3 regions of the Phenylobacterium sp. LH3H17 genome follow, and region 2 is predicted to be linked to each of the others. Evidence: predicted binding sites of a transcription regulator. Region 2 holds the regulator's gene; each other region holds the start of a gene.
What was found. The regulator LexA, encoded in region 2, represses DNA repair genes until DNA is damaged. The targets are predictions, from matches to a motif close to ATGTTCNCNANNTGTTCT.

Region 1: the regulator LexA is predicted to act here: its motif matches at 1,293-1,310, upstream of recA (recombinase RecA).
Region 3: the regulator LexA is predicted to act here: its motif matches at 1,104-1,121, upstream of ssb (single-stranded DNA-binding protein).

The regions. Positions count from the first base shown of each region.
Region 1 is NZ_CP101283.1:1,321,739-1,325,010, reverse strand. It holds gene recA (recombinase RecA) at 117-1,196, opposite strand; gene M9M90_RS06390 (choice-of-anchor L domain-containing protein) at 1,477-3,272, opposite strand, start outside.
Region 2 is NZ_CP101283.1:2,145,654-2,148,925, reverse strand. It holds gene trpC (indole-3-glycerol phosphate synthase TrpC) at 1-365, shown strand, start outside; gene M9M90_RS10600 (hypothetical protein) at 362-1,327, shown strand; gene lexA (transcriptional repressor LexA) at 1,444-2,133, shown strand; gene M9M90_RS10590 (ComEC/Rec2 family competence protein) at 2,114-3,272, opposite strand, start outside.
Region 3 is NZ_CP101283.1:2,437,929-2,441,200, reverse strand. It holds gene M9M90_RS12145 (hypothetical protein) at 1-624, shown strand, start outside; gene M9M90_RS12140 (hypothetical protein) at 664-1,053, shown strand; gene ssb (single-stranded DNA-binding protein) at 1,202-1,699, shown strand; gene M9M90_RS12130 (superoxide dismutase family protein) at 1,789-2,316, opposite strand; gene gyrA (DNA gyrase subunit A) at 2,427-3,272, shown strand, end outside.

The sequences.
Region 1 (3,272 bases), 820 kb from region 2:
GGCGAAACTCGCCTGAACGTCCTCCCATGAACGGCCGCGCGGGGCCGGGCTCTCGGCGAGCTCGGGCGTCGGGTTGGCGGACCCAGGCTCACGGAGCCCAGGCGGCCGTCCGATCCCTATTCCTCGTCGGCGCCGTCTTCGTCGCCGGTCGGGCCGACCAGCAGCTCTTCCTCGATGACTTCCTTGGCGCCGCGGACCTGCTTCTCGATCTGGGCGGCGATGTCGGGGTTGTTCTTGAGGAACTCCCGGGCGTTATCGCGGCCCTGGCCGATGCGCTGGCTGTTCCAGGAGAACCAGGAGCCGGACTTCTCGATGACGTTGGCCTTGACGCCCAGGTCGATGATCTCGCCCAGCTTGGAGATGCCCTCGCCGTACATGATGTCGAACTCGACCTCGCGGAACGGCGGGGCCACCTTATTCTTCACCACCTTGACGCGGACATTGTTGCCGACGATCTCGTCGCGCACCTTGACCGAGCCGGTGCGGCGGATGTCCAGGCGCACCGAGGCGTAGAACTTCAGCGCGTTGCCGCCGGTGGTCGTCTCCGGCGAGCCGTACATGACGCCGATCTTCATGCGGATCTGGTTGATGAAGATCACCAGGGTGCCGGCCTTGGAGATCGAGGCGGTGAGCTTGCGCAGGGCCTGGCTCATCAGCCGGGCCTGCAGGCCGGGCAGGCTGTCGCCCATCTCGCCTTCGATTTCCGCCCGCGGCGTCAGGGCCGCGACCGAGTCGATGACGATGATGTCGACGGCGCCGGAGCGCACCAGGGTGTCGGTGATCTCGAGCGCCTGCTCGCCGGTGTCGGGCTGGGAGACCAGCAGGTCGTCCAGGTTGACGCCCAGCTTGCGGGCATAGGCGGGGTCGAGCGCATGCTCGGCGTCCACGAAGGCCGCGGTGCCGCCGTTCTTCTGGACCTCGGCCACCACGTGCAGGGCCAGAGTGGTCTTGCCGGAGCTTTCCGGGCCGTAGATCTCGACCACCCGGCCCTTGGGCAGGCCGCCGATGCCCAGCGCGATGTCGAGCCCGAGGGAGCCGGTGGACACCGCCTCGACCTCGATCTGGCTCTTGGAGCCAAGCTTCATCACCGAGCCCTTACCGAAGGCCCGGTCGATCTGCGCCAACGCCGCTTCCAGCGCGCGCGCCTTATCGCCTTCGTCTCTGCCCACGAGTTTCAACGCCGATTGCCCAGTCACCTTGGACGCTCCTTGTTTCATGATTCCGTCAACCCAACCCGACCGGCCCAACAATTCGCAACCCGTCGTCGCAACAAGGTGTGCCCCGTTTGTTCTCTGTTCGCAAGATGTTCTTTTTTGCGTGGCGGCGCGGGTGCGACCGGTTTTGACGCAGCGAGGTTAGGAGGGAATTTACATGTTGCGCCGCGCTCCCAGGACCCGCGTTCGGAAAGCCGACCCAAGCGCGCCGCCAAGGCTGAGCCGGGCAGGCCGACCCCTCTCGGGGCCGGCCCCGGCAGGCTCACAGCAGAAAGTCGCCGGAGACCAGCGGCGCGTCAGCGAAGACGTTGATCGCAAAGTCCGCGATCCCGTCGCCGTTCACGTCGCCCTGCACGACATAGTGGTCCACAGAGTAGAGGGAGACGAGTTCGCCGGCCTTGTGGGTGAAGCCGCTCACCAGGGTAAAGGCGTCGTTCTTCCCGTTCACGATCGCGTCGATGCCGGACAGGTCGATGCGGTCACCATCGGCATGGCTGAAGTCATAGACCGTATCGCGCGCACTCACCGCGGAGTCGGTCAGACCCTGGAACACAAACCGGTCACCGCCCGCCCCGCCCCAGAGGCCGTCGCCGCCGCCGCCGCCGGTCAGGACGTCACCGCCGCCACCGCCGCTGAGGCCGTTGGCGGCCGCATTGCCGGTCAGGGTGTCGCCATAGGACGAACCTTGCAGGTTCTCGAGGTTGACGAGCGTGTCCTTGCCCGCGCCGCCGGTGTCCTGAGCCTTGGAGAGCGCAAGGCCGACCTTCACCGCCGCCGTCGCGCTGGCATAGGAGGCCGTGTCGGAGCCGGCGCCACCGTCAAGGCGGTCCGCACCGGCGCCGCCGTCCAGGACGTCGTCCCCGGCCAAACCGGCGAGGGTGTCGGCGCCAGCGAGGCCGGAAAGCTGGTCGTCGCCAGCGCCGCCCGCGAGGGAGTCACCACCCGACGTCCCGGTGAGGATCAAGTTCGCCAGCGGCTCGGGGGCCACTGTCAGCGTGAAAACGTCCGAGACCGAGAGGCCGCCGGGGTCGTTCGCGCTCACCCGGATGTCCAGGGTTCTCGCGGTCGAGGGCGTGCCCGCGAAAGCGCCAGTCGCGGGATTGAACGCCAGCCAGGCCGGCAGCGCCGATCCGTCGGCCAGCGTCGCCTTCAGGGCCAGGACGTCGCCGTCCACGTCCGCGAAGGTCCCGGCGGCCACCTGGTACGACAGGGCGGAGCCCGCCGTCGCCGTCGTGTCGGCCAGGGGCGCGGCCAGGGTCGGCGCGTCATCGACGCCCGTGACCGTGAACACGGCCTGGGCCGGCGTCACGGCCAGACCGTCGGTGACGCCGTAGTCGATCGTCAGCGTCGTCTGCAGGCCTGCCGCCAGGGCCTGGAAGGCTGCGTTGGCGGGGTCGAGCACGAAGGCGGCGGTCTGGGCGTCGAAGCTGACGCCCGCAGGCAGCTGCGCCGGCAGGCCGGTCACGCTGAGCGTCGTCCCGACGTCCGCGTCGGTCGCCTGGGCGAGCGCCGAGAGGGTCACGCTCGCGCCGTCTTCGGCGGCCGAGGCGGTCACCGGGCCAGTGACCACGGGCGCGATGTTGGTCGTGCCGCTCGTGCCGGGCGCCACGGTCTTGTCGCTGAACGCCAGCATCTCGATGTTGGCGATCTGGGTCACGCCGTCGGGCGAGCCCGCGCGCAGGTCGGTCACCCGCCAGCCGTCGCCGCCGGCGATGACCGAATAGTCGGCGAAAGCCCCCGAGAGGACCACGGTGTCGACCCCGGCGCCGCCGTCGAGTTCGTCGCTGCCGCCTTCGACATGTATCGTGTCGTCACCCGCGCCGGCGAAGACCTTATCGTTGTCCGCGCCGTCGTGGATCTGGTCGTCGCCGTCACCGGCCGTGATCATGTCGTCGCCCGCGCCGCCCCAGATGGTGTCGGCCTCGTTGGTGGCGAGCGGCTGCAGGACGGGCGCCTGGGTCAGCGAGATCGCGTCGTCCCTGGCCGTACCGAAGATCGCGGTCCCGCCACTGACCAGCCCGCCTGGCGCGAAGGTCCCGTCGGCGAACTTGAGGGTCT
Region 2 (3,272 bases):
TGGTGATCCTGGCCATGGTCGACGATGCGATGGCCGCCGACCTTATCTCGGAAGCCGCGCGGCTGGGCATGGACGCCCTGGTCGAGGTGCACGACGAGGCCGAGATGGCCCGGGCGGGAAAGCTGGGCGCCGACCTGGTGGGGGTCAATAACCGCGACCTGCGCACCTTCACCGTCGACCTGGCCATCACCGAACGGCTGGCCGCCGGTGCGCCTGCCGGCGCCCTGCTGGTCACCGAGAGCGGCCTCTTCACGCCAGCCGACGCCGCGCGGCTGGAGCGAGCCGGCGCTCGAGCCATGCTGGTGGGCGAGAGCCTGATGCGGCAGGCCGACGTCGCCGCAGCCACAAAGGCCCTGCTCGCTTGATCGGCGCGCGCCGCCGCGTCGGCGCGGCCAAGGCCCGGCAGGTGGGCAAGGCCCTGATCGCGCAGGGCGGCTGGGTCTTCCTGGTCAACGACACCCACGACTTTCTCAGTTGGCAGTTCGGCCTGAAGCGCTGGGCCCGCTCTGAACGCGACCGCGTCGCCGCCATTCTGGCCGAGCGCCAGAGGCTGATCGGGTCGGCGCCCTATCTGATGTTCATCAGCCCGGAAAAGAGCGTCGCCTATCGCGAATATCTGCCGCTCGGCCTGGACCGGCTGACGCTCTCGCGCCATCGCCCGGCCATCCTCATGACCGCCATGGCGCCCAAGGACGTGCGCTACGTGGCTGAGGCCTTCGACCGCCTGAAGCGCTTCGGTCTGCTCTATTTCCGCGGTGACACCCATGTGAACTGGCTGGGCGCCTACCACCTTTACCGTATCGCCATCGAGGCCGTGCGCGAGGCCGGCATCGCCACCCATCCCCCCAAGACCTATGGCGAGATGCGCTCCTGGATCGCGGGCATGGAGGGTGACGTCTATGTCCAGATCGACGAGGCCCAGAAGGACGAGTTCGAGGCCGAGGCCAAGCTCGGCCGGGCGCGCGGGACCATGCTGGAGCTGACCATCGCGCTCTCGGTCCGCGACGATGAGGTCAAGGCGCGCACGGTCGAGGTCCCCCACGACTACGCTGAAATCTTCGACGGCCGCGAGCTGATCATCAAGGAACAGGACGACAAGAGCCTGCCGACCGCCGTGGTGTTCCGCGACTCCACCGCCACCCTCAGTATCGACTTCCTGGCCGAGCACTTCTCTCGCTCGGTCTATGTCTGGCACGAGGGCGACGTGCTCGCCGACTTCATCGAGCGCGAGCGCCCCGACGTGGTTCTCCACTTCGTGGCCGAGCGATTCCTGGCCGTCTACCCCGCGAGCCGGCCCCTGAGTCGCCTGCCGCGGATTGCGTCCTGACGGGTTCTCGGAAAGGCCTGAAATTTCAACGGCGAAGCCGGTAACTTGACATTAACCAGGAACACCTAGAGAACATTACCAACGTTTGCGCTTTGTTCTCCAAGGGCTCGACTGCCATGCTCACCCGTAAACAGCACGAACTGCTCATGTTCATCCATGAGCGGATCAAGGAAAGCGGAGTTTCGCCTTCCTTCGACGAGATGAAGGAGGCGCTCGATCTGGCGTCCAAGTCCGGCATCCATCGGCTGATCACCGCGCTCGAGGAGCGCGGCTTCCTGCGCCGCCTGCCCCATCGGGCCCGGGCGCTGGAGGTGGTGAAGTTGCCGCAGCAGGCGACCACCACGGCCCCGCCCAAGGGCCGCTCCCCCTTCAAGCCGCAGCTGGTGGAGGCCGGTCAGGCCGCGCCGATGGTGGCCAACGACACCCGCGACCTGCCGGTCCTGGGCAAGATCGCGGCCGGCACGCCCATCGAGGCGATCCAGCAGGAACGCGACCGCCTTCCCGTTCCCGAAGTCATGCTGGGCGCGGGCGAGCACTTCGTCCTCGAGGTCCAGGGCGACTCGATGATCAACGCCGGCATCCTCGACGGCGACTATGTGGTGATCCGCAAGACCGACGCGGCCAATTCCGGCGATATCGTCGTAGCCTTGGTCATGGGCGAGGAAGCCACCTTGAAGCGACTGCGCCGCAAGGGCGCCTCCATCGCCCTGGAGGCCTCCAACCCTGCCTATGAGACCCGGATCTTCGGTCCAGACCAGATCCAGGTCCAGGGCCGTCTGGTCGGCCTCATCCGCCGCTACCACTGACCGTCCAGGGGCGCTGGCCGCGCAGGTCCTGCGCCCAGACGATCCGCCAGCCGCCCGGCTCCCGATAGAGCTCGGCCGAGCCGCCGCGCGCGAAATCGGCTGCGGTGAGCGTCAGGGCGCCTGGGCATGGCGCGGCCTCGCCGCGCACCACCACCACCTCGGCCCAATCGCAGAACAACGGCAGCTTGCGCTCGATTGTCGACGCCCGTCGGGTCATGATCGCCGCCACCCTTGGCGTCTCGACACCAGGGCGCGGCGCGCAGGACCAGCGGTCGCAGTCATAGCTGGCGTCGCGGATCGTCAGGCCCTCTTCCGGGACCGACAGGCCGCGGCGCCGCGCCCAGAGTTCGGCGGCGAACAGCTTGGCGTCAGGACGGAACAACACCGCATCGTCGCCGGCCCGCACGGCCACGGTCGAGCCGTCGGCGGCGATCCAGGCGTCCGGCGCCGGCGGCCGGGGATAGATCGCCACCGCCAGGGCAAATGGCAGGCCCAGCCAACGTAGCGGCCCCTTGCATAGACACAGCCACAGTATGCCCAGGAAGGCGGCCGCCAGGGTCCAACCCGGCGCGCTGGCGACGGTGAGCTGGGCCCCGGGCAGACCCGCCGCGGTCGCCGCGATCCGGTTCATGGTGTCGATGGCCACGTCCGCTGCGGCCAGGGGGAGCGCGCCCAGGCCCAGCGGCGCCAGGACCGCGCCAATGGCCAAGGCCGGCATCATCAGGAATGACGAGATCGGCGCCACCAGCAGGTTGGCGACGAGGCCGAAGGTGGCGACCCGGTTGAAGTGCTGCATGGCGAAGGGGCCGGTGGCCAGGCCGGCCACGAAGCTCGCCCCCAGGCTGGCCGCCGTCCAGACCCCGATCCCCTGGACGAGGCGGATCGGCCAGGGGGTGTTGATTTCCTTGGGAACCCGCGGCCAAGCCTCGGCCAGGGCCACCAGGGCGGCGGTGGCGGCGAAGGACATCTGGAAGCCCGGCTCCGAAACCGCCTCCGGATGCAGGATCAGTATGCCCAGGGCCGCGATCGCCAGGGTTCGCAGGCTGATCGCCTGACGATCGACGAGGATGGCGCCGAAGGCCGCCGCCGCGGTGATCGCCGCCCGTTCCGCCGGGCTGGGCGCGCCTGACAGCACCAGA
Region 3 (3,272 bases), 290 kb from region 2:
GCCGGCATCGGCATCGCCGCGGCCCTGATCTCCGGCGGCAAGGGCGAGAATGTCCCGCCGCCGCCAGCCTCGCAGGGCGGCCTGGTGGTGGAGACCGGCGCAGCCGACGACGGACGCCTCGATCCCGCCCGACCCCTGCGCTGCTACGTCGCCGGACAATATGTAGGCGAAGTGACCCTGGCCGACTGCGCCAAGCGCAACGGCGTGGCCACCGGCGCCCTGGACGTGGGTGTCGACGAGGCCGGAAACCTGGCCGCCGCCGACCAGGCCGGAACCATGCTGACCCCGCTGCCTCCCGTGGAGGATGCGCCGGCCGAGGCGCCGACCGCGACCCCCGCCGCGCCCGCGCCCGCCGCGACGCCGGCCGCGTCCGTTCCGGCCGGCGCGTGCTGGCGCTATGCCGACGGCGGCTGGCGCAAGCAGCCGGCCGACATGAGCCTGAACGCATGCGTGCAGATCCTGTTCGCCGGACGCTGCGAGCGTTCGGGCGGCGCCACCTATGGACGCTGGATGCAGCAGACCCTGCGCCTGGTCCCGGGAAGGGTGGAGGTGTCGGGCGACAACCGCAGCTTCCGGCCCTTGGCCAGCCAGGCCGAGAACTGTTCGATCTCCCCCGTGGGCTGACGCCTTCGGGTCGCCGCAATCGCCGCTATAGGCTTGACCATGCTTCGCACCGCCCTGATCGCCGGCCTCTCCGTCCTAGCCCTCGCCGCCTGCGCCAAGAAGACCCTGCCGCCTGGTGGCGAAGGCATCTGCTGGCATGTGGGGCAGGGGAAGGACGGCAAGCTCAAGTACAACAAGCTGGCCACCGGCGTGGCCGACCTGGAACACTGCGCCGCGGCGTTGGAGACCATGCGGCTGAAGTTCCTGCGCATGGGCGGCTCGAACCGCGAGGTCGCCGGCGCCTTCAAGGGCAATTTCATCTTCGTCGAGCGGAACGGGATATTCACGGCGCCGACGATGGAATCGCATCGCTATCTGGCTCTGGTGCGCACGGGCGACGGCCGCCTGGCCATCCCGGGCGCCATGCCCCAGCGGCCCCCTGGCCAGTAGGCGCGGCGTTCCGGCGCAGCAGACACCTGTGGACGAAGCTGCGCAAGGTGAGAACAAAGGCGGAACATTAACTTGATCCGCTGAGCACCCTCCGCTAGCGTCCGGGCCGAGCGCGAGCGCGCAAGCACGGAAAGCAAGGGACACTCACATGGCGGGCAGCGTCAACAAGGTCATTCTCGTCGGCAATCTGGGCGCCGACCCCGAGATCCGCAGCCTCACCTCGGGGGACCGCGTCGCCAATCTGCGCGTCGCCACTTCGGAAACCTGGCGCGACAAGTCTTCGGGCGAGCGCAAGGAAAAGACCGAGTGGCACCGGGTGGTGATCTTCAACGACAACCTAGTCAAGGTCGCCGAACAGTACCTGCGTAAGGGCTCCAAGGTCTACATCGAGGGCTCGATCCAGACCCGCAAGTGGACCGATCAGTCGGGCGTGGAGAAATTCTCCACCGAGATCGTGCTGCAGAAGTTCCGCGGGGAACTGACCATGCTCGACGGCCGCGGCGACAGCGAGGGCGCGAGCTCCGGCGGCGACTATGGCGGAGCGAGCAGTGGCGGTGGCGGGTTCGGCGGCGGCGGCCAGCGCCGCCCGGCCTCCGGTCCCCGCGAGGACTTCTCGGCCGACCTGGACGACGAAATTCCGTTCTAGGGGGACCACCCCTCGGGACAGGACGTGGCCGGTTTCCTTTGGGGGACCGGCCATTTCGTTTGGCCGACCCCGTCCGGCCCCCTTGCCCATCACCCCGCCGGGATGACCCCGCAGGCGATGCGCGCGCCGGCTCCGCCGATAGGCTGGGCCTTGTGATCGTCGGGATTGGCGTGGATCACCAGGGCCGAGCCATCCTTGTCGGCCAGGGCTTCCCGAGCCGCCGTCGACCCCAGGGACACATAGGTCGAGAACACCTCCGCCTGGCCGCTGCCGTCGGGGGCGACGAAGATGTTGGGCAGATCCCCGGCCTCGTTGGCGTCGGGGTTCAGCAGGCCGTGGACCATGGTCGCCTTGCCGTGCACGTGACCGCCCGCCGAGGTGAAGTCTGCCTTCGAGCAATCGCCCTTCTCGTGAAAATGCAGGCCGTGCCAGCCGGGGGCGACGCCCTTGAGCTCAATCCGCGCCAGGACGCCGTTCGGAGCCTGGGCCAGGCTCGCCGTCCCGACCGAGGCGCCGCTGGAATTCCTCAATTCGATCCGCAGGTTGGCCGGTTCGTCGGCCGCCCATGCCGCAGTTGCGAAAAGGGTGGCAATCGTGGCGGCGAGGGCATATCTCATGGGGCGTTCGACCTGGGTTCGGGTGGTGACGGAAGTTGGCCTTCGCGGCCTGCGGATGATAACTACTGAACTCTGTTTTGTGTCCGATTCTAACCGGCTAAATCCTCTCCTTGACCGACGAAACCCATACCCCGCCGGATGACGGGCGGCGCGGGGGCATCGCCCCTATCGCCATCGAAGATGAGCTGAAGCGCTCATATCTCGACTACGCCATGAGCGTGATCGTCAGCCGCGCCCTGCCGGACGCGCGCGACGGCCTCAAGCCCGTGCACCGCCGCATCCTGTTCTCGATGAACGAGCAGGGACATACGCCCGACCGGGCCTATGTGAAGTCCGCGCGCGTGGTCGGGGACGTGATGGGTAAGTACCATCCGCACGGCGACGCCTCGATCTACTTCACCATGGTGCGGATGGCCCAGCCGTTCTCCATGGGACTGCTGCTGATCGACGGCCAGGGCAACTTCGGCTCGGTGGACAACGATCCGCCGGCGGCCATGCGTTACACTGAAAGCCGCATGACCAAGGCCGCGATGATGATCGTGGCCGACCTCGACAAGGACACGGTCGACTTCAAGGACAACTACGACGGCTCGGAAAGCGAGCCCGTGGTCCTTCCGTCGCGCATCCCCAACCTGCTGGTCAACGGCGCGGGCGGCATCGCCGTCGGCATGGCCACCAATATCCCTCCCCACAACCTGGGCGAGATCGTCGACGCCTGCCTGGCCTATGTGGACGATCCTGCCGTCACCCTGGACGCCCTGCTGGATATCGTGCCGGGCCCCGACTTCCCCACCGGTGGCGAGATCATCGGTCGCACGGGCGCGCGCACGGCGCTGGCGACCGGCCGCGGCTCGGTGATCATGCGCGGCAAGGCGGCCATCGAGACGGTCCGCAAAGATCGCGAAGCCATTGTCATCACCCAGATCCCGTATCAGGTGAACAAGGCCGCCATGGTC